3 regions of the Streptomyces sp. NPDC037389 genome follow, and region 1 is predicted to be linked to each of the others. Evidence: riboswitches for the same ligand, from Rfam matches in the RefSeq annotation. Region 1 holds a riboswitch; each other region holds the start of a gene.

Region 1 (9,414 bases):
GGCTCTGCTTACTGATAACACCAGGAGCAAGTGGTGATCGAAGAGATCCTCCTCGAGGCCGAGGAGAAGATGGAGAAGGCCGTTGTGGTCGCCAAGGAGGACTTCGCGGCGATTCGCACCGGGCGTGCGCACCCGGCGATGTTCAACAAGATCGTGGCTGACTACTACGGCGCGCTGACGCCCATCAATCAGCTGGCGTCGTTCTCGGTGCCCGAGCCGCGCATGGCCGTGGTCACCCCGTTCGACAAGAGCGCGCTGCGCAACATCGAGCAGGCCATCCGCGACTCGGACCTGGGCGTCAACCCGAGCAACGACGGCAACATCATCCGGGTGACGTTCCCCGAGCTCACCGAGCAGCGCCGCCGCGAGTACGTCAAGGTCGCCAAGACCAAGGCCGAGGACGCCAAGGTCTCGATCCGCTCCGTCCGCCGCAAGGCCAAGGACCTTCTTGACAAGCTGGTCAAGGACAAGGAGACCGGCGAGGACGACGTGCGCCGCGCGGAGAAGGAGCTCGACGACACCACCGCGAAGTATGTCGCGCAGGTGGACGAGCTGCTCAAGCACAAGGAATCCGAGCTGCTCGAGGTCTGATGAACGACGCATCCTGGGGAGCCCCGCCGCGCGCCGGCCACTGGGGAGCCACCGGCCAGGGAACCGCCCCCGGCTACGGCCGGGAGGTGCCCCCATCGGCGGGTCCTCTGCACGTCGCGGGCGACGCGGCGCAGACTCGGCCCATGCCCATTGTGCCCGGATCAGGCGGATACCAGGACGACGGAACCGACCGTGACCAGGGGGCCGCCCACATCGGTGGCCCCCTGTTCCGTGATGAACAGGAGCCCGACATCCGGCCGCAGGAGCCCGCCGCCCCACAGGGGCCTCCGGCGAAGAAGAGCGCGGGGCGTGATCTGCGTGCCGCGATAGGGGTGGGGGTCGGCCTCGGCGCGGTGATCCTCGCCTCCCTGTTCGTCTACAAGCCCGTCTTCCTCGGCGTGATCGTGATCGCCGTGGTGGTCGGGCTGTGGGAGCTGACCTCCCGGCTCGCCGAGCGGAAGAACATCAAGGCCCCCTTGGTGCCGCTGGCCATCGGCGGGGCCGCGATGATCGTCGCCGGCTATGTCAACGGCGCCGAGGGCGCGTGGGTGGCCATGGCCTTCACCGCGCTCGCCGTGCTCGTCTGGCGGATGACGGAGGCGCCGGACGACTACCTCAAGGACGTCACGGCCGGCATCTTCGCGGCGTTCTACGTGCCCTTCCTCGCCACCTTCGTGGCGCTGATGCTGGCCGCGGAGGACGGCGCCTGGCGGGTGCTGACGTTCCTGATCCTGACGGTCGTCAGCGACACCGGGGCGTACGCGGTGGGCTGGCGGTTCGGCAGGCACAAGCTCGCGCCGCGCATCAGCCCCGGCAAGACCCGTGAGGGCCTGCTCGGCGCGGTGCTGTTCGCGATGGTGGCGGGCGCGCTGTGCATGCAGCTGCTGATCGTCGACGGCGTGTGGTGGCAGGGCCTGCTGCTGGGCCTCGCCGTGGCGGTCAGCGCCACGCTCGGCGACCTCGGCGAATCCATGATCAAGCGGGATCTGGGGATCAAGGACATGGGTGCCCTGCTCCCCGGCCACGGCGGGATCATGGACCGGCTGGACTCGCTGCTGCCGACCGCGCCGGTGGTGTGGCTGCTGATGGTGGCCTTTGTCGGCTCCTAGTACCCGACCGCTCCTGACCTGGGGTTTTCGGTAGGTGTTCGATACGTGAGGGGTCCGTCGTCCACAGGACGGCGGGCCCCCTCCGTATGTCTGCGACACTGGTGGGACCATGCCTGCACCTGGAGAACTCACTTTCGTCGCCCCCCGCGGAGCCAAGCTGCCCCCGCGGCACCTCGCCGACCTCAGCCCCGCCGAGCGCCGCGAGGCCGTCGCCGCGATCGGCGAGAAGCCGTTCCGCGCCAAGCAGCTGTCCCAGCACTACTTCGCCCGCTACGCCCACGACCCGGCGCAGTGGACGGACATCCCGGCGGCGGCCCGCGAGAAGCTCGCCGGTGAGCTGCTGCCGGACCTGATGAGCGTGGTGCGGCACATCTCGTGCGACGACGACACCACCCGCAAGACCCTCTGGCGGCTGCACGACGGCAAGCTCGTCGAGTCCGTCCTGATGCGCTACCCGGACCGGGTCACCATGTGCATCAGCTCCCAGGCGGGCTGCGGCATGAACTGCCCGTTCTGCGCCACCGGCCAGGCCGGGCTGGACCGCAATCTGTCCACCGCCGAGATCGTCCACCAGATCGTCGACGGCATGCGCGCCCTGCGCGACGGCGAGGTGCCCGGCGGCCCGGCGCGGCTGTCCAACATCGTCTTCATGGGCATGGGCGAGCCGCTGGCCAACTACAAGCGCGTCGTCGGCGCCATCCGCCGGCTGACCGACCCGGAGCCGGACGGCCTGGGCCTGTCCCAGCGCGGGATCACCGTCTCCACGGTCGGCCTGGTCCCGGCCATGCACCGGTTCGCCGACGAGGGCTTCAAGTGCCGTCTCGCGGTCTCGCTGCACGCGCCCGACGACGAGCTGCGCGACACCCTGGTGCCGGTCAACACCCGCTGGAAGGTCCGCGAGGTCCTGGACGCCGCCTGGGAGTACGCGGAGAAGTCCGGCCGCCGGATCTCCATCGAGTACGCCCTGATCCGCGACATCAACGACCAGGCCTGGCGGGGCGACCTGCTCGGCCGGCTCCTCAAGGGCAAGCGGGTGCACGTCAACCTGATCCCGCTCAATCCCACCCCCGGGTCCAAGTGGACGGCGTCCCGCCCGGAGGACGAGCGGGCCTTCGTCGAGGCCATCGCCGCGCACGGTGTGCCCGTGACCGTACGGGACACCCGCGGCCAGGAGATCGACGGCGCCTGCGGCCAGCTGGCCGCCACCGAGCGCTGAGCGGCGGTGGGGCGGCGCCCCCGGGCGTCGCCGCACGTCTCTGACACGGCACTGATACGGTGCCTTTCGCACAAATGAACAATCCGACAGGGGAGCGCCCAGGGCGCTGAGAGTGCGGCACGGCCCGCAGACCCTCGGACCTGATCCGGTTAGTACCGGCGTAGGGAGTCAGCACCACCATGAACACCAGTCTTCGGCGTGCCGTCGTGGCGACGGCCGTCGCCACCCTCGGCCTTCCCGCGCTCGCCGCCTGTGGCGGCTCCGGCGACAAGAGCGGTGAGGCGTCGGGCGGCAAGACCGTCACCCTCGTCTCGCACGACTCGTTCGTCGCCTCGGACTCCGTGCTCCAGGAATTCACCAAGCAGACCGGCTACAAGGTCAAGGTCGTCAAGGGCGGCGACGCCGGCCAGGCCGTCAACCAGGCGATCCTCTCCAAGAGCCACCCGCAGGGCGACGTCTTCTTCGGCGTCGACAACACCCTGCTCTCCCGGGCCCTCGACAACGGCCTCTTCACCCCCTACGAGGCCAAGGGCCTGGCCGGGGTGCCCAAGGAGTTCCAGGCCGACGCCGCCGAGCACCGCGTCACGCCCGTCGACACCGGCGAGATCTGCGTCAACTACGACCGCGCGTACTTCGCCGACCACAAACTGGACCCGCCGAAGACGTTCGACGACCTGATCAAGCCGGAGTACAAGAACCTCCTGGTCACCGAGAACGCCGCCACCTCCTCGCCCGGCCTGGCCTTCCAGCTCGCGACCGTCGCCAAGTACGGCGACAACGGCTGGAAGGACTACTGGACCAAGCTGAAGGCCAATGGCGTCGAGGTCGTCGACGGCTGGGAGCAGGCCTACAACGAGCGCTTCTCCGGCTCCGCCGGCGGCAGGAAGGCCAAGGGCGACAAGCCCCTCGCCGTCTCCTACGCCTCCAGCCCGCCCGCCGAGGTCGCGGGCGCGAACCCGCTGCCCAAGGAGGGCCCGACCGGCGTCGCGACCGGCACCTGCTTCCGGCAGACCGAGTTCACCGGCCTCCTCAAGGGCGCGAAGAACACCGAGGGCGGCAAGGCCCTGATCGACTTCATGCTGAGCAGGACGTTCCAGGAGGACATGCCCCTCCAGATGTACGTCAAGCCGGTCGTCCGGGACGCCAAGCTGCCCGAGATCTTCACCCGGTACGGTGCGCAGGTCCCCGACCCGCAGACCCTCGCCCCGGAGAAGATCGCCAAGAACCGCGACCACTGGGTCAAGGAATGGTCCTCGCTCGTCCTGAAGTGACACGCCCTGAAGTGACGCCTCCCGAAGTGACGCCTTCCGAAGTGGCACGTCCCGAAGCGACCTGCGCGCCCGCCGGACCGCCCGCCGCTCCCAAGGGGGCGGGCGCCCGCCGGACGGCGACGCGGCTCGGCCTGATGGCCGTGCCGCTCGCCTTCTTCGGCGTCTTCTTCGCCTACCCCGTCGCCTCGATCGTCACCCGCGGCCTCACGGACGGCGGCCGGTGGCAGTTCGCCCGCGTGGGCGAGGTGCTCACCGACCCGGGCATCCGCGACGTCCTGTGGTTCACGCTCTGGCAGGCGGCTGCCTCCACCGCCCTCACCCTCCTGCTGGCCCTGCCCGGCGCCTACGTCTTCGCGCGCCTGGACTTCCCCGGCAAACGGCTGCTCAGAGCCGTCGTCACGGTCCCGTTCGTGCTGCCGACCGTCGTCGCCGGCTCGGCGTTCCTGGCGCTCGTGGGCCGGGGCGGGCTGCTGGACGAGCTGTGGGGCGTCCGCCTGGACACCACGGTCTGGGCGATCCTCCTCGCCCACGTCTTCTTCAACTACGCCGTGGTCGTCCGGACCGTCGGCGGGCTGTGGGCCCAGCTCGACCCCCGCCAGGAGGAGGCGGCGCGCGTCCTCGGCGCGGGACGGTTCGCCGCCTGGCGCCGGGTGACCCTGCCCGCGCTCGGCCCCGCCGTGGCCGCCGCCGCCCTCATGGTCTTCCTCTTCACCTTCACCTCCTTCGGCGTCGTCCAGATCCTCGGCGGACCCCGCTACGCCACGCTGGAGGTGGAGATCTACCAGCAGACCGCGCAGCTCCTCGACCTGCCCACGGCCGCCGTCCTGACCCTGCTCCAGTTCGTGGTCGTGGCCGCGCTGCTCGCCGTGCACGCCCGGACCGTACGGCGCCGCGAGGCGACGCTGCGGCTGGTGGACGCCTCCCGCACCGCCCGCCGCCCGCGCGGCGCCGGCCAGTGGGCGCTGCTGGCGTCCGTCCTCGCCGGCATCGCGCTGCTGGTGATCCTGCCGCTCGCCGTGCTCGTCCTGCGCTCCTTCGAAGGCCCCGACGGCTACGGCCTCGCCTCCTACCGCGCCCTCGCCTCGGCGGGCGCGGGCGGCGGCACGTTCACCGTCGCCGCGCTCGACACCATCGGCAACTCGCTCACGTACGCGCTCGCCGCCACCGCCATCGCGGTCGTCGTCGGCGGCCTCGCGGCCGCGGCCCTCACCCGGCGCGAAGGCAGGCTGGTTCGTGGCTTCGACGCGCTGCTGATGCTGCCGCTGGGCACCTCCGCCGTGACCGTCGGTTTCGGCTTCCTGATCGCCTTGGACGAGCCGCCGCTGGACCTGCGCACCTCCTGGATCCTGGTGCCGCTGGCCCAGGCGCTGGTGGGCGTGCCCTTCGTCGTCCGCACCGTGCTGCCCGTGCTGCGCGCGGTGGACACCCGGCTGCGCGAGGCGGCGGCGGTGCTCGGCGCGTCCCCGCTGCGGGCCTGGCGGGAGGTGGACCTGCCGTTGGTGGGCCGGGCCCTGGGCATCGCGGCGGGCTTCGCGTTCGCGGTGTCGCTGGGCGAGTTCGGCGCCACCGTCTTCATCGCCCGCCCCGACAACCCCACCCTGCCGGTGGCCGTGGCCCGGCTGCTGGGCCGCCCCGGCGAGCTCAACTACGGGCAGGCGATGGCCCTCAGCACGATCCTCATGCTGGTGTGCGCGGCGGCGCTGCTGGTGCTGGAGCGTGTGCGCACCGACCGTACGGGAGAGTTCTGATGCTTCGCCTCGAAGGCGTGACCGTCCGCTTCGGCGAGCGCGCGGTGCTGGACGCGGTGGACCTCGACGTCGCCGACCACGAGACCGTGTGTGTGCTCGGCCCCAGCGGCAGCGGCAAGTCGACGCTGCTGCGCGTGGTGGCCGGCCTCCAGCCGGCCGACGCCGGGCGGGTGCTGCTCGGCGGGCGCGACCAGAGTGGGGTGCCCCCGCACCGGCGCGGGGTGGGCCTGATGTTCCAGGACCACCAGCTCTTCCCCCAGCGGGACGTCGCCGGGAACGTCGCCTTCGGGCTGCGCGTACGGGGGACCGGGCGCGCCGAGTCCGAGCGGCGGGTGGCCGAGCTGCTCGACCTGGTGGGGCTGCCGGGCGCGCAGAAACGGGCCGTGGGGGCGCTGTCGGGCGGCGAGCAGCAGCGCGTCGCGCTGGCGCGGGCTCTGGCGCCGCAACCCCGGCTGCTGATGCTCGACGAGCCGCTCGGGCAGCTCGACCGGGGCCTGCGCGAGCGGCTCGTGGTGGAGCTGCGCGGGCTGTTCGGGCGGCTGGGGACGACCGTGCTGGCCGTCACCCACGACCAGGGCGAGGCGTTCGCGCTCGCCGACCGGGTGGTGGTGATGCGCGACGGGCGGATCGCCCAGGCCGGCACCCCGCTGGAGGTGTGGCGGCGGCCGGCGTCCGAGTTCGTGGCCCGCTTCCTGGGCTTCGACAACGTCGTTCCGGGGATGGTGCGGGGGGAGTCGGCGGACACCGTGTGGGGCGGGGTGCCGGTGCCGCCGGGCTCGGCGCAGGGGGAGTGCCGGGTACTGGTGCGGCCGGCGGGAGTGCGGCTGGTGTCCGTGGCCGAGGGCTTGGAGTGCGGGGTGACCGCGCGGACCTTCCGCGGTGACCACGTGGTGGTGCGGCTGCGGCCGGCCGACGGTCCCGAGTTCGAGGCGGCGTGCCCGCTCGGCGGGGCGCCAGAGGCGGGCGACAGGGTGGGTGCCGTCTTCGTGGCGGACGAAGTCGTGGTTCTCCCCTGACCCTCCCCCAGCTACCGCTGGGAGGTGCCCCCACCTTCCCGTGACCGGGGGCTGCGCCCCCGGCCCCCCTTGTCCGCGCTGGCGCGCGTCGTCCTCAAACGCCGGACGGGCTGGATACATCCAGCCCGTCCGGCGTTTTGCTAGCCCGCTGCTGTGGGCTGCGGTTCCTTCTCCGCCGCCTGCGGCGCCGCCGAATGGCTGTCGGGTTCGCCGAACCACGCCACCGCCACCGCGCCCGCCACGGCCAGCAGGAAGCCGAGGATGGCCATCCACGCGAAGCCCGCGCGGGACGTGTCGCCCAGCCACAGGACGCCGATGATGCCCGGCAGGACCGTCTCGCCTACGACGAGGGCCGCCGTGGCGCCGTTGACGGAGCCGATCTGGAGGGCGACGGTGTGGAGGTACATGCCGACGGAGCCGGAGATGAGGATGGCGTAGAGGGCCGGGTCGGCGAGCATGGTGGGCAGGTCGAAGGGGTCGATGCCGTCGAGGATGCGGACGCCCACGCCGATCGCGCCGAAGCCGAGGCCGGAGAGCAGGCCGGCGAGGATCGCGGCCCGGGAGCCGAGGAAGTGGACGGCGATCCAGCCGCCGCCCATCAGGACGACCGAGATGATGAGCAGCCACCAGTGGGTGGAGCGCGCGGCGTCGCCGTTGCCCTCGTGGCCGGCGGCGGTCGCCAGCAGTATCAGGGCGGAGCAGACCACGCCGATCGACGTCCACTCCCGGCGGTTGAGCCTGATGCCGAGCAGCTTGATGCTCAGCAGGGCGGTGACGATCAGGTTGGCGCTGATGACGGTCTGGGAGAGGAACAGCGGCAGCATCCGGGCGGCGAGGGCGCCGAGGGCGAAGCCTATGAAGTCCAGGACCGTACCGACCATGAACTCCCAGGTCACCGCAGCCTTCGCGGTGGAGGCCAGGCTGGGCCCGCCGTGCTGGGTGGTGGCCGTGGAGGACGCCGTCGCGGCCTCCTGCCGGGCCGATTTCCGGGACCCCACGGCCTGAAGGACCGATCCCGTGCCGTAACACACCGAGGCCGCGACAGCCGTGACAAGGCCGATGATCACCAGTAGCTCCGTTCGCCTGAAAAGCCGTCGTGCTCAGAAAGCAGACGTACTTCTGAGCAGACGTGGATTTCGGCGCCGGAGTTGCCTTCGGTCAAGAACTGGTCAAGACCGGGTGAGCGGCAGTGCCGTCAGTTCGGCGATGACCCAGGTGAGCGGCGCGAGCACGATCAGCAGGACGCCCGTGCGGACGGCCGCCGCACCGCGCAGCAGGGAGGCGGGGATGCCCAGCCGCAGCAGCGCCGCTGTGGTCTCGGCGCGGGAGTGCCGGGTGTCGATGGCGGCGGTGATGGCGGTGGCCGTCACACAGGCCATCACCACGGCCGCGCCCAGCCCCGTGAGCGGCCCGAACGGGCGGGGGCCCGACCGTTCCCAGGCCGCGCCGTACAGTTCGACGGCCGCGAGCGTGGCCGCGGCCACCGCGCACAGCACCCCGAGGGGCCGCCCGAGCCGGTTCGCCGTGTCCTGGAGTATGCGGCCGGCGAGCAGCCGCACCGGGCCGGGCCGCCCGGCCGAGAGCAGGGTGCCGCTCCAGTGGGCGAGGCCGGGGCCGGCCAGCACCAGGCCGAGGGAGGCGAGCAGCCAGCCGCCCATCAGCCCCGGGGAGGTGCCGCCGTCCTGACCCGGCAGGGTCAGCAGGCTGTCCGGCGCGGGGGCCGGGGCGTGCCCCACGTACGCCTCCAGGGCGAGGCCGCAGGCGATGGTCGCCACGCCCCACGGGAGGCCCGCGTGGCCGCGGCGGTCGTCCTTGGCGGGGGCGGGTGCCGAGGCCGTGGAGGCGGTCCTGGGCGCGCCTCCGGCACGCTCCTTGCGCGGGCGCAGTGCGATGGCGCACGCGCCCGCCGCCAGCGCGGGGAGCAGCCCGAGCAGCGTGAGCGTCGCGGCCCAGGGCAGGGCGGCGTCCCCGTCGAGCAGTCCGGAGGCGGCGCCGCTCAGGGGGGTGCCGCCGAGGTCGCCGCGGAGTTCGAGGTAGACCAGCAGGGCGGCGGCGCTGCCGAGGCCGCAGGACAGGGCCGTCGAGGTGGCGGCGAGGAGGGAGAGGCGGACGGGGCCGAAGCCGATGGCGTCGAGTCCGTCGCGGGGGCGGGTCGCCGGGTCGCTGCGGGCCACGGTGACGGCGAACTGGGTGACGGCGGCCACGGGCACGGCGCACCACAGCAGCCGCACCAGCGACTGTTCCGTGGCGTTCGGGTGGGCCACCGCGTAGCCCAGGGAGCACAGCAGCAGGAAACCGGCGCCGGAGGAGGCGACGGCGACCAGCAACCGCCGCAGGAGGACGAGCGGGTGGGCGCCGCGCGCTAGGCGGAGACTGAGCACGCGGCCCTGCCCTCCCCATCGGTCGCCTCGGGTGCCGGGATCGCGCCGCCCCGGCGGCCGTCGACGAGGGCGACGGTGCGGT
Region 2 (9,414 bases), on a different contig from region 1:
TGCGTCCTCACGGACGCGGTCGCGGCGGGCGAGCTGAGCACGGAGCTGGACATCCCGCTGACGGCGTCGGCGCTGTTCGGCATGGTGCTGGTGGCGGCGCTGGACTGGCAGTCGTTCCAGCCGGAACGGTCGATCGACGAGGTGCACTCGGCGCTGTCGCGGCTGTTGCAGGGGCGGGTGAGCGGCGCCGGCCGCTAGCGCGCGAACGTCCGCCGGCCCGGTGCGGTCCGATCCCCCTCGGTCCGCACCGGGCCGGCGTTCCCCCGTGTCTCCCCCGGTCGCGTCAGGGTCCGCCGTGCGCCGTTCCGCCGCCCCGTATCGGCGGTGCCGGCTCCGGCGGTCCCTTCCGCGACCACCACTCTTCCTCCCCGACGGGGTGCGCCCCATCCGCGCGCGTACTCATCTCCGTCCCTGAGTACGCGTACTCAGGCCGCCTCGGGACGGCGGTTACGATCATCCGCGTGTCGGTGCTTCCTTTGGTTTTCACGAGCGGCTGGGCCAGCGGTATCAACGCCTACGCCGTGGTCCTCCTGCTCGGTCTGCTCGGCGCGACGGGGGTGAGCGACGACGTGCCCGGGGCCCTCCAGCGCCCCGACGTCCTCATCGTGGCCGGCGTGCTCTTCCTCTGCGAGGCCGTCGCCGACAAGATCCCGTACGTGGACACGGTCTGGGACGCGGTCCACACCGTCGTCCGGCCCATCGCCGGAGCCGTGGTGGGCGCGCTGCTGGCCGGCCAGCACGGCTCCCTGCCGGAGCTCGCCGCGGGCGCGGTGGGCGGCTCGGCCGCGCTGCTGAGCCACCTGGTGAAGGCGGGCACGCGCATGGCGGTCAATACGTCGCCGGAGCCGGCGAGCAACATCGTGCTGAGCCTGGCGGAGGACCTGGGCGTCGCGGCTCTGATCGTGTTCGCGATCTTCCATCCGCTGGCGGCAGCGATCATCGCGGGAACGTTGCTGGCGGCGGGGATCGCGGTGGTGGTCTTCCTCTGGAAGCGGGTACGGGCGTTCCTGCGGCGGCGTCGTGAGCGGCGGAGGGGGCTTTCTCCCCAGCCCCGCCCCTTCCCGTAACCGGGGGTCCGGGGGCGCGAGGGGGCGGCAGCCCCCTCGGAAACGGAGAAAGGGCGGGTCAGGGGCATCCCCACCGCCCCGATAGGCTCGAAACCATGGCACGGATCGCAGTAATCGGCGCCGGCATGGGCGCCATGGCAGCCGCCGCCCGGCTCGCTGTCGCAGGCCACGGCGTGGCCGTGTACGAGCAGGCGGAAACACACGGCGGAGGCGTCGGACGCCTCGTCCGGGACGGCTTCGTCTTCGACACCGGCCCCGCCCTCCTGCACCTGCCCGCCGTCTACCGCGATCTGTTCGTCAAGACCGGCAAGGAGCCGCTGGAGCAGAGCGTCGGGCTCGTCCAGGTCGACCCCGCGAGCCGCCATGTCTTCCCCGACGGCACGGACTTCACGCTGCCCAACGCCTCCCGGGCCGGTGTCGTCGCCGCGCTCGACGCGGCGGTGGGCCCGGGCGCGGGCGAGCGGTGGAGCGAGCTGGTGAACCGGGCGCGCGAGGTGTGGGACGCGACGCGGCGCCCGCTGCTGGAGGAGCCGCTGCGCGCGGAACGCGCCGAGGCCCTGGGCCGGGACCCGTATCCGGCGCTGCCCCACCGCAAGGGGCTGTTCCGCCGCCCGGTGCCGGTGACGCTCGCCTCCGTCGCCGAACGGGAGCTGACGGACCCCCGTCTGATCGCCCTGCTGGAGAGCCACGCCCTCGCCTACGGGCTCGACCCGCGCCACGCGCCCGGGAGCGCGACGGTCCTGCCGTACATGGAGCAGACCTTCGGCAGCTGGTACGTGACCGGCGGCATGCGCGCGCTCGCGGACGCGCTGTACGAGCGGTGCCTGGCGCGGCGCGTGGAGTTCCACTTCGGTTCCGGCGTCGTCGGCGTCGTGGAGAAGGACGGGCGCGCGGCCGGGGTGCGGCTGGCCGACGGAAGCGTGGCCGAGGCCGACGTGGTGGTGGCCGGGGTCTCCCCCGCCCGGCTCGCGGCCCTCGCGCCGGGCGCGGTGGAGTCCGCGCCGGCGCCTTCGGCGCCCGTGCCCCCGGGCAGGTTCAGCGTGTTCCTGGCGCTCTCCGGCGCCCGCCCCGAGGGCACCGCGCACCGTACGGTCGTCCACGGCGATGACCGCGCGGCGGAGCTGGACGCGGTCTTCGGCGCCGCCGCCGCGCGCTTCTACCGCCCGACGGTGACCGTGCTCCGGCCGGGCGACCCGTCGACCGTCCCCGCCGACGGGTACGAGGCCGTGACCCTCACGGCCACGGTCGCGCCGCACGGCGAGCGCGTCGACTGGCGTGACAAGCGGATCGCCAGGGAGTTCGCGGACCGGATGGTCGAGGCCGCGAAGGCGGCGATTCCGGATCTCGCGGAGCGGAAGCTGTGGCGCGGGGTCCGCACCCCCGCCGACACGGAGGCGGCGACCGGGGCCGAGGGCGGCGGGGTGCCCGCGCCCGTACTGGCCGGCGCGCGGGGGGCGTTCCTGCGGCCGGGCAATCTCACCCGGCTGCCCGGGCTCCATCTGGTGGGCGGCTTCGCCCACCCCGGCGGCGGACTGGCGCACGCCGGGATGTCGGGGGCGATGGTCGCGGGCCTGGTCGTCTCCGGGGCCGACTGGCGCGGCTCCCAGTAGGACGCCGAAGCCCGCCGGGCTTCAGCAGCCGGTAGCGCTCAGTAGCGGTAGCGCTGTTCGTCGTACCCGTGGCCGTACGGCGGCGGGTTCTGCTCCGGCGGGGCCGCCGGGGTGCCCGGGGTGTCGGTGTCCCGCTGCTGCGGCACCCAGACTCCGCCGGGCGGGGTGTCCGTGTCGTACTGCTGGGGGGCGTACGCGCCCGCCGAGTAGGCGCCGACACCGTACTGCTGCTGGGGGTAGGACTGCTGCTGACCGTAGGCGTCGTACGTCTCGTAGGACGGGGGACGGTTGCCGATGTACGGGTCGGAGTAGGACGCGTACTGGCCCTGGGCCTGCCCGTAGTCGAAGGCGCCGCTGTCGAAGGCGCTGCTGTCGTAGCCGCCCTGGGCGGGCGTGCCGCCGTACGAGCCGAAGTCGGCGCCGCCCGGGACGTCGTGGCCCATGAGGTGGGGCTGTTCGGCGGTCGGCTGCGGAGGGACGCCGTGCGTCAGGTCATGGGCGCCGCCGAGGCCACCGCTCGCGGCCGTGGCGCCCGCCGCCCCGGCGCCGATCGTCGGCAGGGCGTCGGGGCCGGAGGCCGGCAGAGTCAGGTCGGGGGCCGCCGGGGACGGACCGGCCGGGGCCGGGGGACGCTCGCCGCCCTTGCGACGACGCCCGGCGCGGCCTCCGGCGGACCGGGGCTTCTCCGCGCCGGAACCGGCGCCACCGGCCGGACCGGCAGCGTCGCCGTCCTTGCCCCGGCGGAGGGCCCAGCCGCGGGAGAAGCCGCGCCGGAAGGAGAGCGTCACAAAGGTCTGCCCCACCCCGAAGGCGAGGGCGCCGATGATGATGACGACCACGGACGGCACGATCACGCCGGCGACCACGCCGAGGAAGCCTGTGAAGGCGAGCAGCCGCCAGCGCAGCCGCGCCTTGTACTGCAGCAGCACCTCGGCGAGCAGCCAGAGCGCGACGACGCCGAACGCGATGTAGAGGACCGTCCAGCCCATCCAACGCCCCTCTCGTACGGCCGCCGTCGCCGGCCGGCCGTCAGGACCGCTGGTGCAGTCCCAGGTTCTGGTAGATCTCCAACGTGGCCGTGGAGTGGTTCAGGGTAATGAAATGCAACCCGGGAATCTCCTCGGCCATCAACCGAGCACACAAGTCCGTCGCGTACTCGATCCCGATTGAGCGTACAGCGGCCGTGTCGCCCTTGACCGCGAGGATCCGATCGGCGAGCTCCGAGGGGAACGCCGCGTTGCTGAGCTGTGCGAATCGTTCGATCTGCCGCACGTTCGTGACCGGCATGATTTCCGGGATGATCGGGGTGTCGCAGCCGGCCGCCGCGACCCGGTCGCGCAGCCGCAGGTAGTCCTCCGGGTGGAAGAACATCTGGGTGATGGCGAAGTCGGCGCCCGCCCGGCACTTGTCCACGAAGTGCCGGATGTCCGCCTCCCAGTCCGTGGAGCGCGGGTGCATCTCGGGGAAGGCGGCGACGCCCACGCAGAAGTCGCCGGACTCCTTGATGAGCCGGACGAGCTCGGCGGCGTAGCGGACGCCCTCGGGGTGGCGCACCCACTCGCCCATGGGGTCGCCGGGCGGGTCGCCGCGCAGCGCGAGCATGTTGCGGATGCCCACGTCGGCGTACTGCCCGATGACGTTGCGCAGTTCGGCGACCGAGTGCTCGACGGCCGTCAGATGGGCGACGGGGGTGAGGGTGGTGTCGGTGGCGATGCGCTCGGTGGCGCGGACCGTGCCCTCACGGGAGGAGCCGCCGGCGCCGTAGGTCACGGAGACGAACGTGGGGGCGACGGCTTCGATCCGCCGGATGGCGTCCCACAGGGTTCGTTCGCCCTTCTCCGTCCTGGGGGCGGCGAACTCGAACGAGTACGAGCGCTCGCCGGAGGCGAGCAGCTCACGGACGGTGCGCGCGTGGTCCGTCCTGGTGGAGGCAGTGCCAAGGGCCATACCGGCAAGTTAACCAGCGGCGCGGTGGGCACCCCAACCAAGAATGGCGTTATGCCCGTTTGATCCGGCGGATGTCCATGATCTGTCCCACTCCTTGGACAGTGGCTCCTTGGACGGCGACGGTCACACGTCGTAGGCGCGGACGCGCTTGGCGAGCCGCGCGGCCGCCTCGCCCGGGTCGTCCGCCTCGGTGATCGCGCGGACCACGACCACGCGGCGCGCGCCCGCGTCCAGCACCTGCTCCAGATTGCCCGCGTCGATGCCGCCGATGGCGAACCACGGCCGGGCGGGCGCGAGGGAGGCCGCGTGGCGCACGAGGCCGAGGCCCGGGGCTTGGCGGCCGGGCTTGGTGGGCGTGGGCCAGCAGGGGCCGGTGCAGAAGTAGTCCACGCCGGGCTCGGCGACGGCGGCGGCCACCTCGGCCTCGGCGTGCGTCGAGCGGCCGATCAGGACGTCGTCGCCGAGGATCGCCCGGGCGGCGGGCACGGGCAGATCGCCCTGGCCCAGGTGGAGCACGCCGGAGCCGGCGGCGTGGGCGACGTCGGCGCGGTCGTTGACCGCGAACAGCTTGCCGTGGCGACGGGCGGCCTCGGCGAAGACGGCGAGGTGCTCGAGCTCCTCCCCCGCCTCCATGCCCTTGTCGCGGAGCTGGACGATGTCCACTCCGGAGGAGAGGACCGCGTCGAGGAACTCCGGCAGGTCGCCCTGGCGCTTGCGCGCGTCGGTGCACAGATACAGCCGGGCCTCGGCGAGCCGCTCGCGCGCGGTGACGGACATCGGGTGCTTCTCCCCCCGGTGGGTGGTGTGCGGGCGCGGGACAGGCCCCGCGCCCGCACACCGGACGGTGCTACAGGCGGTGCTACGGAAAGGTCAGACGGCGAGCGCCTGGGCGCGGCGCTTCACCTCCGTGCCACGATTCTCGCTCAGCGCCTCCGCGGGGGTGCCGGGCAGGGTCGGGTCGGCGGTGAACAGCCACTCGATCATTTCCTCGTCGCTGAAGCCGTCGTCCCTAAGCAGCGTCAGGGTGCCGACGAGGCCCTTGACGACCTTGCCCTCGCTGATGAAGGCGGCGGGCACCATGAGCACACGGTTCTCGCCACGGCGTACGGCGATCAGCTGGCCCTCCTTGACCAGCTGCCGGACGCGCGTCACCTCGATGCCCAGCATCTCCCCGATGTCGGGGAGGTTGAGCCAGGCGGGCACAAGCGCATCGATCTTCACGTCAATCTCGGTCACGGGACAAGCCTGCCATCCGGGACTGACAGCCGGTAGCCGGGTTGACCCGAGCCGGGCCCCGGCCACCCCACCGGCCCCCCTCGGAGGGGCCTCGGACCCGCCCCGCCCCGCCTCGGACCACGGTCCTGCCTCAGACCACGGCGGCCTTCAGCGGAACGGACGCGTCCGCCGCCCTGGCCCGGTCCAGGACCGCGCCCTTCTCGATGAGCTTGCGCCCCTGGGCCAGATCGCGCGGCCGTCCCACGGCCAGCAGGGCCACCAGGACGCCCGAGCGCAGCCAGCACACCGTCCAGGCCGCGCCGGTGGGGTTGCCGCGCCAGACGAGCTCGTCGGCGGCCGCGTGGTGCCCCGCGTACTGCACGAACCGGCCGAACTGCTCGGACCAGAAGTACGGCACCGGGTCGTAGACCGAGCTCTCCTCAGGGCCGTGGACGACGTTCTCGGCGACGGTCCGGGGGCCCTGGAGGGCGTTGTCCCAGTGGTGGACCAGCAGCCGCTCGCCGTAGCGGGCCGAGGGGAAGGAGGCGCAGTCGCCGACGGCGTAGACGTCCGGCAGCGAGGTGCGCAGGCGGTCGTCGGTGACGACGGAGCGGTCCGCCGCCAGCTCGATGCCCGAGCCCGCGAGCCAGCCCGTGGCCGGGCGAGCGCCGATGCCGACGACGACCGCGTCGGCGGGCAGCCGGGTGCCGTCGTCGAGGACGACCGCGCCGGGCTCGACGGCCGTGACCCGGGCGCCGGTCAGCAGCCGGGCGCCGCTGTGGGCGTACCAGTCGACCATGTGGGCGGCGACCTCGGCGGGCATGGCGCCCGCGAGCGGCCGGTCGGCGGCCTCGACGACCGTCACCCGGCAGCCCGCCTCCCGGGCGGCGGTGGCGAACTCGGCGCCGATCCAGCCCGCTCCGACGGCCACGATGTCCTGCTGCCGGGCGAGGACCGGGCGCAGCCGCTCGGCGTCGTCGACGGTGCGCAGGACGTGGACGCCGGGCAGGTCCGCGGCGCCGGGCAGGCCGATGGGCTCGGCGCCGGTGGCGACGACCAGGACGTCGTAGCCGAGGGGCCCCTCGGCGGTGTCCAGGACGTGCTCGGCGGCGCGCAGGCCGGTGGCCGCGAGGCCGAGCCGCAGGTCGATGCCGAGCGAGTCGAAGTCCACGGCGAAGGCGGAGCCCTCGGCCTTGCCGAGCAGCACGGACTTGGACAGGGGCGGCCGGTCGTAGGGCTGGTGCGGCTCGTCGCCCAGGAGGGTGATCGCGGCTGTCCAGCCCTGCTCGCGCAGGGCGATGGCGGTCTGCACCCCGGCCATGCCCGCGCCGACGATCACGACGCGCCGGTCACTGCTGGTGTTCGTCTCCTCGCTCACACGATCAACTGTAGGCCCGACGCCCCGGTACGCCGGAGCGCCGCGTGAGGAGACCTCTGACACAACGTCACGCCGCGGCGGCGTCGTACGGGCCGCCGACCGTGCCCGGCCGCCCTTCCGGGCGGTCCTCGGGCCGTACTAGGGTGGCAAGCTGCAAGCACTCGCGGGAGCCCGGGCGGACCGGGCTGAGAGGGAGGCTGGACGGCCTCCGACCGTACGAACCTGATCCGGGTCATGCCGGCGAAGGGAGGGGCTGGACGCCCATGCACGCGCATCGAACCCCTGGGGATCGAACACCGGCACATCGAACCAGGGCGCGCCCCGCGCGCCCGTACCGTCTCGGTCACGCCCCCTGGACACCTGACGTCCTGGTGATCGGCGGCGGTCTGATCGGCCTGGTCACGGCCTGGCGCGCGGCCCAGCGCGGACTGCGCGTGGCCGTGGCCGACCCCGCGCCCGGCGGGGGCGCGGCCCGGGTGGCCGCCGGGATGCTGGCCGCCGTCACCGAGCTCCACTACGGCGAGGAGACCCTGCTCGCCCTCAACCTGGCCTCGGCCCGGCGCTATCCGGCCTTCACGGCCGAGCTGGAGGAGGCCGCCGGCCTGGAGACCGGCTACCGCGCCTGCGGGACGCTCGCGGTCGCCCTGGACTCCGACGACCGGGCCCATCTGCGGGAGCTCCACGCCCTCCAGCTGCGCTGCGGCCTTACGTCGCAGTGGCTGACCGGGCGCGAGTGCCGCCGGCTGGAGCCGATGCTCGCGCCGGGCGTGCGCGGCGGCCTCCACGCCCTCGGCGACCACCAGACCGACCCCCGGCGGCTCGCCCGGGCGCTGCTGGCGGCCTGCGAGCGCGAGGGCGTGGCCTTCCACCGCTCGGAGGCGGTGCGGCTGCTGCTGACCGGGGACCGGGCCACGGGGGCGCAGCTCGCCGACGGCACCCGGATCGCCGCCGACCGGACCGTCCTGGCCGCCGGGAGCCTCAGCGGCCGGCTGGCGGGCCTGCCCGAGGACGTCGTACCGCCGGTCCGCCCGGTCAAGGGCCAGGTCCTGCGGCTGCGCGTGCCGGAGGCGTACACGGCCGCGGGCGGGCCGTTCCTCTCCCGGACGGTGCGGGCCGTGGTGCGCGGCGGGCACGTCTACCTCGTGCCGCGTGAGAACGGCGAGCTGGTGGTCGGGGCGACGACCGAGGAGCTGGGCTGGGACACGACCGTGACGGCCGGCGGCGTCTACGAGCTGCTGCGCGACGCCCACGAGCTGGTGCCCGGCATCACCGAGCTGCCGCTCGTGGAGACCCTCGCCGGGCTGCGCCCCGGCTCGCCCGACAACGCCCCGCTGCTGGGCCCCACCGCCCTGCCGGGCCTCTTCGCGGCCACCGGCCACCACCGCAACGGCGTGCTGCTCACCCCCGTCACCGGGGACGTGATGGCCGAGGCGCTGACCACCGGCCGGCTGCCCGAGGAGGCCCGCCCGTTCTCCCCCCTACGCTTCACCCCCGCACTTCAGGAGCAGCCCGCATGACCGGCAGCGACATGACCACGCACATCATCAGCGTCAACGGCGAGCCGACGACCGTCCCGGCGGGGACGACGCTCGACGGGCTCGTGGCGACGCTCACCACCGAGCGCGGCGGGGTCGCCGCCGCCGTCAACGAGGCCGTGGTCCCCCGGGGCCAGTGGCCGGCGACCGCCCTCGACGAGGGCGACCGGGTCGAGGTGCTCACCGCGGTACAGGGAGGCTGATCAGCACAGATGGCGGACGATCTGCTCACCATCGCGGACACCCCGTTCACCTCCCGGCTGATCATGGGCACGGGTGGTGCCCCCAGCCTGGACGTCCTGGAGCGCGCCCTGCTGGCCTCCGGCACGGAGCTGACCACGGTCGCGATGCGCCGGCTGGACGCGACGGTACGGGGCTCCGTGCTGTCCGTCCTGGAGAAGCACGGCATCCGGGTGCTGCCGAACACGGCGGGCTGCTTCACGGCGGGCGAGGCGGTCCTCACCGCCCGGCTGGCCCGGGAGGCGCTCGGCACGGACTGGGTCAAGCTGGAGGTGATCGCCGACGAGCGCACCCTGCTGCCCGACCCGATCGAGCTGCTGGACGCCGCGGAGATCCTCGTCGACGACGGCTTCACCGTGTTGCCGTACACCAACGACGACCCGGTCCTGGCCCGCAAGCTGGAGGATGTCGGCTGCGCGGCG
Region 3 (9,414 bases), on a different contig from region 1:
TTTGCAGTTCCTGCGGGAGCGGAACATGTCCGTGGGGCTCTACGCGCTGGACGCCGGTGCCGCCGATCCCCAGGGGCCGCACGCTCAGGACGAGGTCTATGTGGTGGTGAGCGGCCGGGCGTCGATCACGGTGGGCACGGAGACCACCACCGTCGGGCGCGGCAGCGTGGTCTACGTACCGGCCGGGACGCCCCACAAGTTCCACCACATCAGTGAGGATCTCCGGGTTCTCGTCGTCTTCTCTCCACCGGAGAGCTGACCCCCGCCCCCGGAATCCCGTAGGGGGCCGTTCAGGGGTCTACGGGGGCTGTCGGGCCCCCGCCGGGCCCCTCCCCGGGCCTAGCATCGAGAACAGGCCGGGGCATTCCGCTCCGGACGGCCGGTGAATCACGGCGGGGCATTCATTCCCGCCGACGCGGCGGCCATGACGTGACAACAGCGTGTGAATCCACGCGTGAACCGGAGATCAGGAGTCGAGATGGCTGAGAAGGGGATATTCGCGGGACTGCCGTGGTGGGTGACCTGGGTCGCGGTGCCGGTTCTCGTGCTGGTGGTGTTCGGCAGCCTGATCATGAGCCTGCTCGGCTTTGTCATCAGCCTGCTCTTCAAGGCGCTGCTGCTGGTGGCGCTGGTCGCCGGCCTGGTCTTCGTCGTCAAGAAGTTCACGTCGTCCTCCTCGTCGAAGGGCGACTGGTAGGAGCCGGCCGTCCCGGGCGAGGGGGACGCCCGGGCAGCGCCCACCGGTCGGGCGACGTCGCCCACGCCACCTTCCGGTGCCCGCTGGTCAACTCAACGAAGCGGAAGGCGAGGAGTTATCTCTCTCGTCAACATTCCTCCGTCAACGTGAACGCCCCGGGCACCGCCCCTGCGGTAATCCGTGCGCCCTAGGCCCACTTTGGCCAGTTCTCGGCCGGTCCGTGCCAGCAAATCCCCCGTTACGACTCCGCCCCGTAGTCGAGTCGCTACGCTCCAGAGTCGGCGAGCTCGTATGCTCACCCTCGGTCTCCATGGGTAACTGGAAAATCACTCCTTGTGATCCACCGGGCGTTCTTGTCAGACTATGGCGTCATTGGGGCCATCAGGCTTCAATCCCTGCCAAACCGACGAAGACGGGGCATTGGGCGATGCGCGACACAGTTCAGGCAGAAGTGGTCATGACCTTCCTCGTCTCCGAGGAGCTGTCCTTCCGGATCCCGGTGGAGCTGGGCTACGACAGCAGCGACCCCTACGCGGTGAAGTTCACCTTCCACCTCCCCGGCGACGCGCCCGTGACATGGGCCTTCGCCAGGGAGCTGCTCCTCGACGGGCTGAGCCAGCCCTCCGGCGAGGGCGATGTGCACATCGCCCCCGCCTCCTCCCAGCATCTGTCGGACGTCTTCATCCGGCTGCAAGTGGGCGGCGAAGGTGCCCTGTTCCGGGCCGGGGCGGCGCCGCTGGTGGCCTTCCTGGACCGGACCGACCGTGTCGCCCCGCTCGGCGAGGAGCACACGGTCGCCGACTTCGACTACGAACTCGCCGCGGCGCTCGACAGCATCCTCGCCGGTAACCCCGAGGGGCAGAACGCGGGTTAGCCGGCCTCGGGAGCCGGTGCGCCGCCGCCCGTCACGGGCGTATCGCCGTCCTCCTCGATCGGCACCCGCTCGGCGCGCGGTGCCGCCCCCCGACCCTGCGGAGCGAACGCCGGGACCCGCGCCCGCGGCCCCCTGCCGCCGTCCGCCACCGTGTCCGTGGCCACGCCGGCCGTACCGCCGTGCGCGTCCGCGCCGACGACCGTTCCCCCGACTGCTCCACCGGCGCCACCCGCAGCACCGGACGTCCCGGCGCCGCCGATCAGGCCACCGTTCCCCACCGTGCCCGCGCTCGTGCCCGGGCCCGCTCCGTCGGTCGTGCCCATGGCCGAGAGCAGCTGCCGGGCGAGCCCCAGACCCGTACCTCCCATCGTCAGCGCTTTCGCGAACAGGTCGGACATGCCGTCCGCCCCGTTCAGCAGCACCATGTGATCCACGCTTCCGAACGCCTGAGCGCCCGCCTGGACGATCTCGGGCCACTTCTCGGCGAGTTGCTGCGCGACCACCGCGTCCTGGTTCTCCGCGAGGGCCGCCGCCCGGGCCTTGAGGGCCTCGGCCTCGGCGAGCCCCTGGGCCCTGGCCGCCTCGGCCGCCGCCAGACCCTTGGCCTGCGCGGCAGCGGCCTCGGCCGCACCGGTGGCACGGGTCGCCGCGGCGGCGGCGTCACCGCGCGTCCTGGTGGCCTCGGCCTCGGCCCCCGCCGCCGTCTTCACGCGCGTCGCCTCGGCCGCCGCGGCGAGCTCCGTCTCCTTGGCCTTCGCCTCGGCCGCCGAGATCCGGGCGTCGCGCTCGGCCTCCGCCAGCGTCCGCTTCTCGTACGCCGTCGCGTCCGCGGGCTTGCGGACATCGGCCTGGAGCTGCTGCTCCCGGCGCATGGCGTCCAGCTCCGCGACCCGGGTCTCCTGGACGACGACCTCCTGGCGCGCGGCGGCCTCCGCCAGCGGGCCCGCCTGCCGCGCCTTGGCGGCGGCGCTGTCCCGCTCGGCCTGATAGCCGGCCTGAAGGATCTCGCTGTCGCGCTGGGCCTCCGACATCCGCGCCGCGGCCTGCTGCTCCGCCTCGGTGGCCAGCCGGTCCGCCTCCGCCTGGGCGATCCGGGCGTCCCGGCGCACGGCGGCGGCGTGCGGCGCGGAGAGGTTCTGGATGTACCCCGAGGGGTCCTGGATCTCATGGATCTGGAGGGAGTCGATGATCAGGCCCAGCTTCTCCATCTCCGTGCCCGAGGCGGCACGGGTCTCACCCGTCAGCCGTTCCCGGTCGCGGATCATGTCCTCCACGGTCAACCCGCCGACGATCGAGCGCAGATGGCCGGCGAAGACGTTGTGCACCCGCTCGGGCATATGTTTCTGCTGGTCGAGGAAGCGGCGGGCGGCGTTGGCGATCGAGACGAAGTCATCGCCCACCTTGAAGATCACCACACCGTGCACCTTCAGTGGAATGCCCTGCTTGGTGACGCAATCCACGTTGAGATCCGCCTCGTTGAGGTCGAGGGACAACTTGCGCACCGCCTGTACCCCAGGCAGCACGAACGTCCCCCGCCCCGTGACTATCCGGAACCCCAGCCCGTCCCCCAAGCCCTCCGTACGGTGCTTGGAACCGGAGATGATCAGGGCCTCGTTGGGCTCCGCGACCCGCCACATGAGCTTGAACAGCCCGACCAGAATGATGACCGCGACGAGGACCGTCCCCGCCACGACGCCGACGACCATGCGTCTCTCCCCCCTGTACGGCCCGCTGCGGGGCCGTCCGTTCACGAAATGTGCCACCCGGCGAGACCGGGTGAGGACGCTGATACCCCGCCCGCGACGTCGGAATCAGGTGTAGGCGGACGTCACATAGACGGTGCGCGGCGGTTGATATTCCGTGACCATCACGACCGTCCCCCGCTCGAGGCGCTCGCCCGGTTCGGCGGCGTAGGCCAGGAAGGCCTCGGCGCCGCCCCGGACCCGCACGATCACCTCGCCGACCAGCCCGGGACCGACCGTCCCCGTCACTCTCCCCAGCTCACCGACCACCGGAAGCCCCCCCGTCTCCCCGCTACTTCGCGCGACGGCGCCTGCCGCCCCGGGCCTTCGCCCGCCCCTTGCCCCCATCATGCCGGTCGGCACTGACAACGAGCGCGGCGAGGAGGGTCGTCACCGGCACCGAGGCCACCAGGCCGATGCTGCCCACCAGCGTCCGGACGATCTCCTCCGCGACGATCTCGCTGGTAGCCACCGTGCCCACACCGCTGTCCGCGATCGAGAACAGCAGCAACAGCGGCAGGGACGCGCCCGCGTAGGCCATGACCAGCGTATTCACGACCGAGGCGATATGGTCCCGCCCGATGCGCATCGCGGAACCGTAGAGTTTCCGCCAATTCGCCGACGGGTCGGCCTCCTTCAGCTCCCACACCGCCGAGGTCTGGGTGACCGTGACGTCGTCGAGCACGCCCAGCGAGCCGATGATGATGCCGGCGAGCAGCAGGCCCCGGATCTCGATCTGCGGATAGAGGCCGTGCACGAGTCCCGTCTGGTCGTCCGTGTTGCCCGTCAGATGCGCCCAGTCGATGAACAGTGACCCGAGCAGCCCGATGACCAGCAGGGACGTCAGCGTGCCCAGCACCGCCACCGAGGTGCGCGCGTTGAGGCCATGGCACATGTAGAGCGCGATCAGCATGATCGCGCTACCGCCGATCACGGCGACCAGCAGGGGATTCGAGCCCTGGAGGATAGCCGGGAGGATGAACAGCGTCAGAATCCCGAAGCTGATCACCAGGGCCACCAGCGCGAAGACCCCGCGCAGTCGGCCCACGACCACGACCGCGAGCGCGAACACCCCCGCGAGCAGGGCCATCGGGAAGTCGCGGTCCACGTCCGTGACCGAATAGCGCAGATTCTCGGGGGCCTTAGGCGCGTAGGCGAGGACCACCTTCTGGCCCACGTCGTAGCGGCGCGACGCGCTCGGCTGGACGATCTCGGTGAAGGTCCTGCCCTTGTCCGGGCCCTCGGTCACCTCGATGGTGGCCTTCTCGCAGGTCCCCTGGGCGGGGGCCGGGGCGGGCGACGGGCTCTGCTGGGGCCCGCCCGGCAGCCCGCCGGACTTCGGGCAGTCGAATTTCTCGATCTTCGTCACCTGCCCCGACCGCAGTTGCTGGTCGAGGCCGACGCCGGTGTGCTGGTGCGGTGGCGCGCCGCCCGGCCAGAGGACTATCAGGCCGGCCAGCACCGCCACGGTGAAGGGCACGAGCACCGCCGCGATCACCTTGCGGAGGTGTGACGACACGGGCGTCGCGGGCCCGTGGCCGTGGGAGTGTCCGTGCGAATGGCCGTGCGCGTGGTGGTGGGGGGCGTGGGGTGTGGAGTCGGTGGGGGTCACCGCCGCATCATCGCAAGCCCCACTGGCCCTCCGGCGGACGGAGGCGCTAGCGTGGTGGCACCTTTGCAATCGCGGGAGCTCGGAGCACCGGGCTGAGAGGGCGCTGATCTTCGTACGACCGCACGTACGAACGCCGCTGCGTCGACCGCCGAACCTGTTACCGGGTAATGCCGGCGTAGGGAGTTTGGTCTGATGACCACGCAGGATGCACGCACGTCCGCGACCGGCCGGGAGATCGGCTGGCACAAGGACTACGTGACCGGCTCGCGGCCGGACCTCAGGGTTCCGGTGCGGCGGGTCCACCTCACCAACGGGCAGGACGTGCGGCTGTACGACACCTCCGGCCCGTACACCGACCCGGCCGTCGAGACGGACGTCCGGCGCGGTCTCGCCCCGCTGCGGGAGAACTGGATCATCGCCCGCGGTGACACCGAGGAGTACGCGGGGCGCCCCATGCGCCCGGAGGACGACGGCATCAAGCACACGTCCCCCCGAGGGGGCCTGAAGAACCTCGACGCGGTCTTCCCGGGCCGCCCCCGCCAGCCCCGCCGGGGCCGCGACGGCACGGCGGTCACCCAGCTCGCGTACGCTCGCCGGGGCGAGATCACCGCGGAGATGGAGTACGTCGCCCTCCGCGAGAACGTCTCCCCCGAGACGGTCCGCGAGGAGATCGCGGCGGGCCGGGCCGTCCTCCCGGCGAATGTGAACCACCCGGAGATCGAGCCGATGATCATCGGCAAGAAGTTCCTGGTCAAGGTAAACGCCAACATCGGCAACTCCGCCGTCACCTCCTCCATCGAGGAGGAGGTGGAGAAGATGACCTGGGCGACCCGCTGGGGCGCCGACACGGTCATGGACCTCTCCACCGGCCGCAACATCCACACCACCCGTGAGTGGGTGCTGCGCAACTCCCCCGTGCCGATCGGCACCGTGCCGCTCTACCAGGCCCTGGAGAAGGTCGACGGCAAGGCCGAGGAGCTCACCTGGGAGATCTACAAGGACACGGTCGTCGAACAGGCCGAGCAGGGCGTCGACTACATGACCGTCCACGCCGGTGTGCTGCTGCGCCACGTCCCGCTGACCGCCCGCCGCAAGACCGGGATCGTCTCGCGCGGCGGCTCGATCATGGCCGCGTGGTGCCTGGCGCACCACAAGGAGTCGTTCCTCTACGAGAACTTCGAGGAGCTCTGCGAGATCCTCGCCGCGTACGACGTCACCTACTCCCTCGGTGACGGGCTGCGCCCCGGTTCGATCGCGGATGCGAACGACGAGGCGCAGTTCGCCGAGCTCAAGACCCTCGGCGAGCTCAACCGGATCGCCAAGCGGCACAACGTCCAGACGATGATCGAGGGCCCGGGCCATGTCCCGATGCACAAGATCAAGGAGAACATCGACCTCCAGCAGGAGATCTGCGAGGAGGCCCCGTTCTACACGCTCGGCCCCCTGACCACGGATGTCGCGCCCGCGTACGACCACATCACCTCGGGGATCGGCGCGGCGATGATCGCCTGGTGGGGCACGGCGATGCTCTGCTACGTCACGCCCAAGGAGCACCTGGGCCTGCCGGACCGCGACGACGTCAAGACCGGTGTGATCACCTACAAGATCGCGGCGCATGCGGCGGATCTGGCCAAGGGGCACCCGGGCGCCCAGGAGTGGGACGACGCGCTCTCCGACGCGCGTTTCGAATTCCGCTGGGAGGACCAGTTCAATCTGGCCCTCGACCCGGACACCGCCCGCGCCTTCCACGACGAGACGCTTCCGGCGGAGCCGGCGAAGACCGCGCACTTCTGCTCGATGTGCGGCCCGAAGTTTTGTTCGATGAAGATCTCGCAAGACATTCGTCGTGAGCACGGCGGGGACCTCGGCGGGGATCCCGCTGTGGACGCCGAGGCCGGAATGGCGCAGAAGTCCCGCGAATTCGCCGCCGCCGGCAACCGGGTGTATCTCCCGATCGCCGAGTAGCCGGCGGAGCCGCCTCCGGAGGGCCCTCCGGAGGCGGTTTCACGGTGGTGCGCGACGCCCGTCGCGCACCACCTCGGTCAGTCCTTCCTGGGGCCCGGGCCGCCGAACTCGGGGCCGGTGTAGTCCGGGCTGGTGAAGCCCGCGCGGCTGGGGGAGGAACGGCCGTCGTCGGGGCTCGAGAAACCGGGCCGGGAGTAGCCGAGCTGGGGGGTACGGCCGGGCCCGGTGTGGTTTCTGGGAGAGGGCGGGCGACGTTGTGCGGCCGGGGTGTTGGCCAGCGACTCCCGGAGGAAGGGCAGGATGCCCCGGTCCAGCAGCGCCTGCCGCCAGGCCTCACGGGCCCGCTCGGTCTCCTGGGAGAGCTGGTCGTAGCCGTCGGGGAGGCCGTCGTGCCGCGGCGTCTCCTCGGTCTGCCTGCCGTTGCGCACGGCCGTGACCAGCATGCCGGAGCTGGCGATGAGCACCGCGGCGACGGTGAAGCCGCCGAACCACCAGCCGATCTTGATGATCGGGTCGGCGACGGCCCCGTTCGACCCGACGGTTCGCAGGACGTAGCCGATGAGCAGGAAGAGGAAGGCGGCGATCCCCGCCAGGACGGGGGCGAGGACGACGACGACCGCGCCGGCGCCCGCTCCCTGGTCCTCGGGGACGTCCGCGGGGGAGAGGGAGGGGGACGGCGCGCCCGTACGGCCGTCGTCCTCGCCCGCCGGGGGCCTGGCGGTGGCCGACCAGGCGCGCTGCTCCTCCCGCGCCCTGACGAAGTCCTGATATTCCGTCATCGCGCAGGCGGAGATGGCCGTCATGGCGCTGAGGGCCATACTGCGCAACTGTTCGGTATTGAGGCGCTGTCCTATCGCGGCGGCCAGGGCGCTGATCTGTGGGTCATGGTTCGCGGTACGCAACGCCCGGTCGAGAACTCGCTCGAATTCCGGGCGGTCCTCGGTCAGCAGGTGCGGAGCGCTGTTCATGTGCATCCCCCGATGCTCCGTAGGGCCCTCTTGCCGGCCGGTGCCGACGGTGGGCGGAAACGGAGGAGAGCCTGCTACGGATAAGCCGATGGTAGAGCCGCACCGCCGCGTGGTGACAGTCGGTTTCCCGAATTACCCCGCGTCGGTGGAACTCCTCACCTGCCCGTGCGGCGGCCCGCTGAACCCTCAGCCCGCCAGGGGGAGTTGTACGACCAGCAGTTTTCCGGCCATGGTGACCCCGCCGTCCATGGCGAGCGCGAGCCCGTCGGCGTACAGGTGCGGACCCTCCACGCGGGGCGCGCCCTCATCACCGTCCGCGTCCTCGGTACCCACCTCGCCCAGGAGGTAGGGGATGGGGCTGTGGCCGTGCACGATGCGGCTGCCGCCGTAGGCGTGCAGCAGCTCCCGTACGGCCATGGGGCCCGCTTCCTCGTCGCGGAAGGCGAAGCGCTTGGTGAATTTGCGGAAGAGATCCCAGCACTCGTCGGGGTCGTTCCGCTGGAGGGCCTCGGTGATCGAGTCGTTGACGGCCGCGATGGAGTCGCCGTACTCCAGATAGGCGGTCGTGTCGGAGTGGACGAGCAGGTGCCCGTCCTCCTCGGCGATCGCGTCCAGGCGCGACATCCACTGGAGGTGGTGGTCCTCCAGGCGCTCCATGTCGGTGCGCTGGCCGCCGTTGAGCAGCCAGGCGGCCTGGAAGGAGGCGGTGCCGGCGCCGGAGTTCACCGGGGTGTCGGCGAACCGCTTGGCGCCGATCAGCAGCAGCTCGTGGTTGCCCATGAGGGCCTTGCAGTAGCCGCCGGCGGCGGCCGCCTCGGCGGACAGCCTCATGACCAGGTCGATGACGCCGATGCCGTCCGGTCCCCGGTCGGTGAAGTCGCCGAGGAACCACAGCCGGGCGTTGCCCGCGGCCCAGTGGCCGTGCTCGTCGATGAGGCCCTGCTCGAAGAGCGCCCGGTGGAGCTCGTCGAGATAGCCGTGGACGTCGCCGACGACGTACAGCGGGCCGGGCCCGGAGGGCAGGGGCTGCTGCTGCGGCTGCGGGGCGGAGAGCGGGGTCAGCTCCACGGTGGGCACGTCCTGGGGCGTGGCGGGCCCGCCGATGACCGGGAGGTCACGGGCGGTCGGGGTGTAGCCCTCGGGGTACTCCGGGTACTCGTGGGCGGGCTGTACGGGCGGGGGAGCGGCATGGGCGTAGCCGGGCGCGGGTGTGGCGTACCCGGGGAAGGGCGGCATCGCCGCCGTGGTCCGTGCCGCTCCCTGACCGGCCCCCTGAGTCATCGACCCCTCCACCATCGCGCCGCCGTGCACCTTGTGGACCTTGCCTGGTCGACGGCGGTCCGTGGTGTCGTGCGCCCATCATAGGAATGACCGTCGCGCCTTGTGACGCACCAGGGGCCGTGAATCGGGGCGGGAGGCCGGGATCGCCGGTCATTTCTCCCAAAATGAGCCGTTAAATGTGCCGTAAGCGCCGGTCAGGCGGCTCCCGGACGGCTCCCCGGGGCGGATGACCCACTGCCCGTGCGCCGGACACGGGGTCCACTTCCGGTTGACGC

What was found. A riboswitch is a leader RNA that binds a small molecule or an ion and turns the genes downstream of it on or off. The one in region 1 is predicted to bind thiamine pyrophosphate.
Region 2: another riboswitch for thiamine pyrophosphate. It lies ahead of thiO (glycine oxidase ThiO); the one in region 1 lies ahead of AB0E98_RS07200 (thiamine ABC transporter substrate-binding protein).
Region 3: another riboswitch for thiamine pyrophosphate. It lies ahead of thiC (phosphomethylpyrimidine synthase ThiC); the one in region 1 lies ahead of AB0E98_RS07200 (thiamine ABC transporter substrate-binding protein).

Annotation. Positions count from the first base shown of each region.
Region 1 covers NZ_JBEZUS010000003.1:87,747-97,160, reverse strand. Annotated here, with positions in the region: gene frr (ribosome recycling factor) at 34-591, shown strand; gene AB0E98_RS07210 (phosphatidate cytidylyltransferase) at 591-1,700, shown strand; gene rlmN (23S rRNA (adenine(2503)-C(2))-methyltransferase RlmN) at 1,810-2,916, shown strand; TPP riboswitch at 2,995-3,100, shown strand; gene AB0E98_RS07200 (thiamine ABC transporter substrate-binding protein) at 3,096-4,187, shown strand; gene AB0E98_RS07195 (iron ABC transporter permease) at 4,322-5,935, shown strand; gene AB0E98_RS07190 (ABC transporter ATP-binding protein) at 5,935-6,951, shown strand; gene AB0E98_RS07185 (hypothetical protein) at 7,092-8,018, opposite strand; gene AB0E98_RS07180 (hypothetical protein) at 8,121-9,332, opposite strand; gene AB0E98_RS07175 (ATP-binding cassette domain-containing protein) at 9,314-9,414, opposite strand, start outside.
Region 2 covers NZ_JBEZUS010000001.1:466,187-475,600, reverse strand. Annotated here, with positions in the region: gene AB0E98_RS02295 (TetR/AcrR family transcriptional regulator) at 1-198, shown strand, start outside; gene AB0E98_RS02290 (DUF4126 domain-containing protein) at 462-1,067, shown strand; gene AB0E98_RS02285 (NAD(P)/FAD-dependent oxidoreductase) at 1,163-2,677, shown strand; gene AB0E98_RS02280 (hypothetical protein) at 2,716-3,666, opposite strand; gene metF (methylenetetrahydrofolate reductase [NAD(P)H]) at 3,707-4,624, opposite strand; gene thiE (thiamine phosphate synthase) at 4,748-5,401, opposite strand; gene AB0E98_RS02265 (Rv2175c family DNA-binding protein) at 5,495-5,860, opposite strand; gene AB0E98_RS02260 (FAD-dependent oxidoreductase) at 5,991-7,217, opposite strand; TPP riboswitch at 7,371-7,483, shown strand; gene thiO (glycine oxidase ThiO) at 7,586-8,734, shown strand; gene thiS (sulfur carrier protein ThiS) at 8,731-8,955, shown strand; gene AB0E98_RS02245 (thiazole synthase) at 8,965-9,414, shown strand, end outside.
Region 3 covers NZ_JBEZUS010000004.1:300,121-309,534, forward strand. Annotated here, with positions in the region: gene AB0E98_RS11000 (cupin domain-containing protein) at 1-259, shown strand, start outside; gene AB0E98_RS11005 (DUF5326 family protein) at 479-697, shown strand; gene AB0E98_RS11010 (SsgA family sporulation/cell division regulator) at 1,125-1,571, shown strand; gene AB0E98_RS11015 (SPFH domain-containing protein) at 1,568-3,277, opposite strand; gene AB0E98_RS11020 (hypothetical protein) at 3,383-3,583, opposite strand; gene AB0E98_RS11025 (YibE/F family protein) at 3,606-4,925, opposite strand; TPP riboswitch at 4,987-5,124, shown strand; gene thiC (phosphomethylpyrimidine synthase ThiC) at 5,118-6,890, shown strand; gene AB0E98_RS11035 (hypothetical protein) at 6,968-7,864, opposite strand; gene AB0E98_RS11040 (metallophosphoesterase) at 8,045-9,139, opposite strand.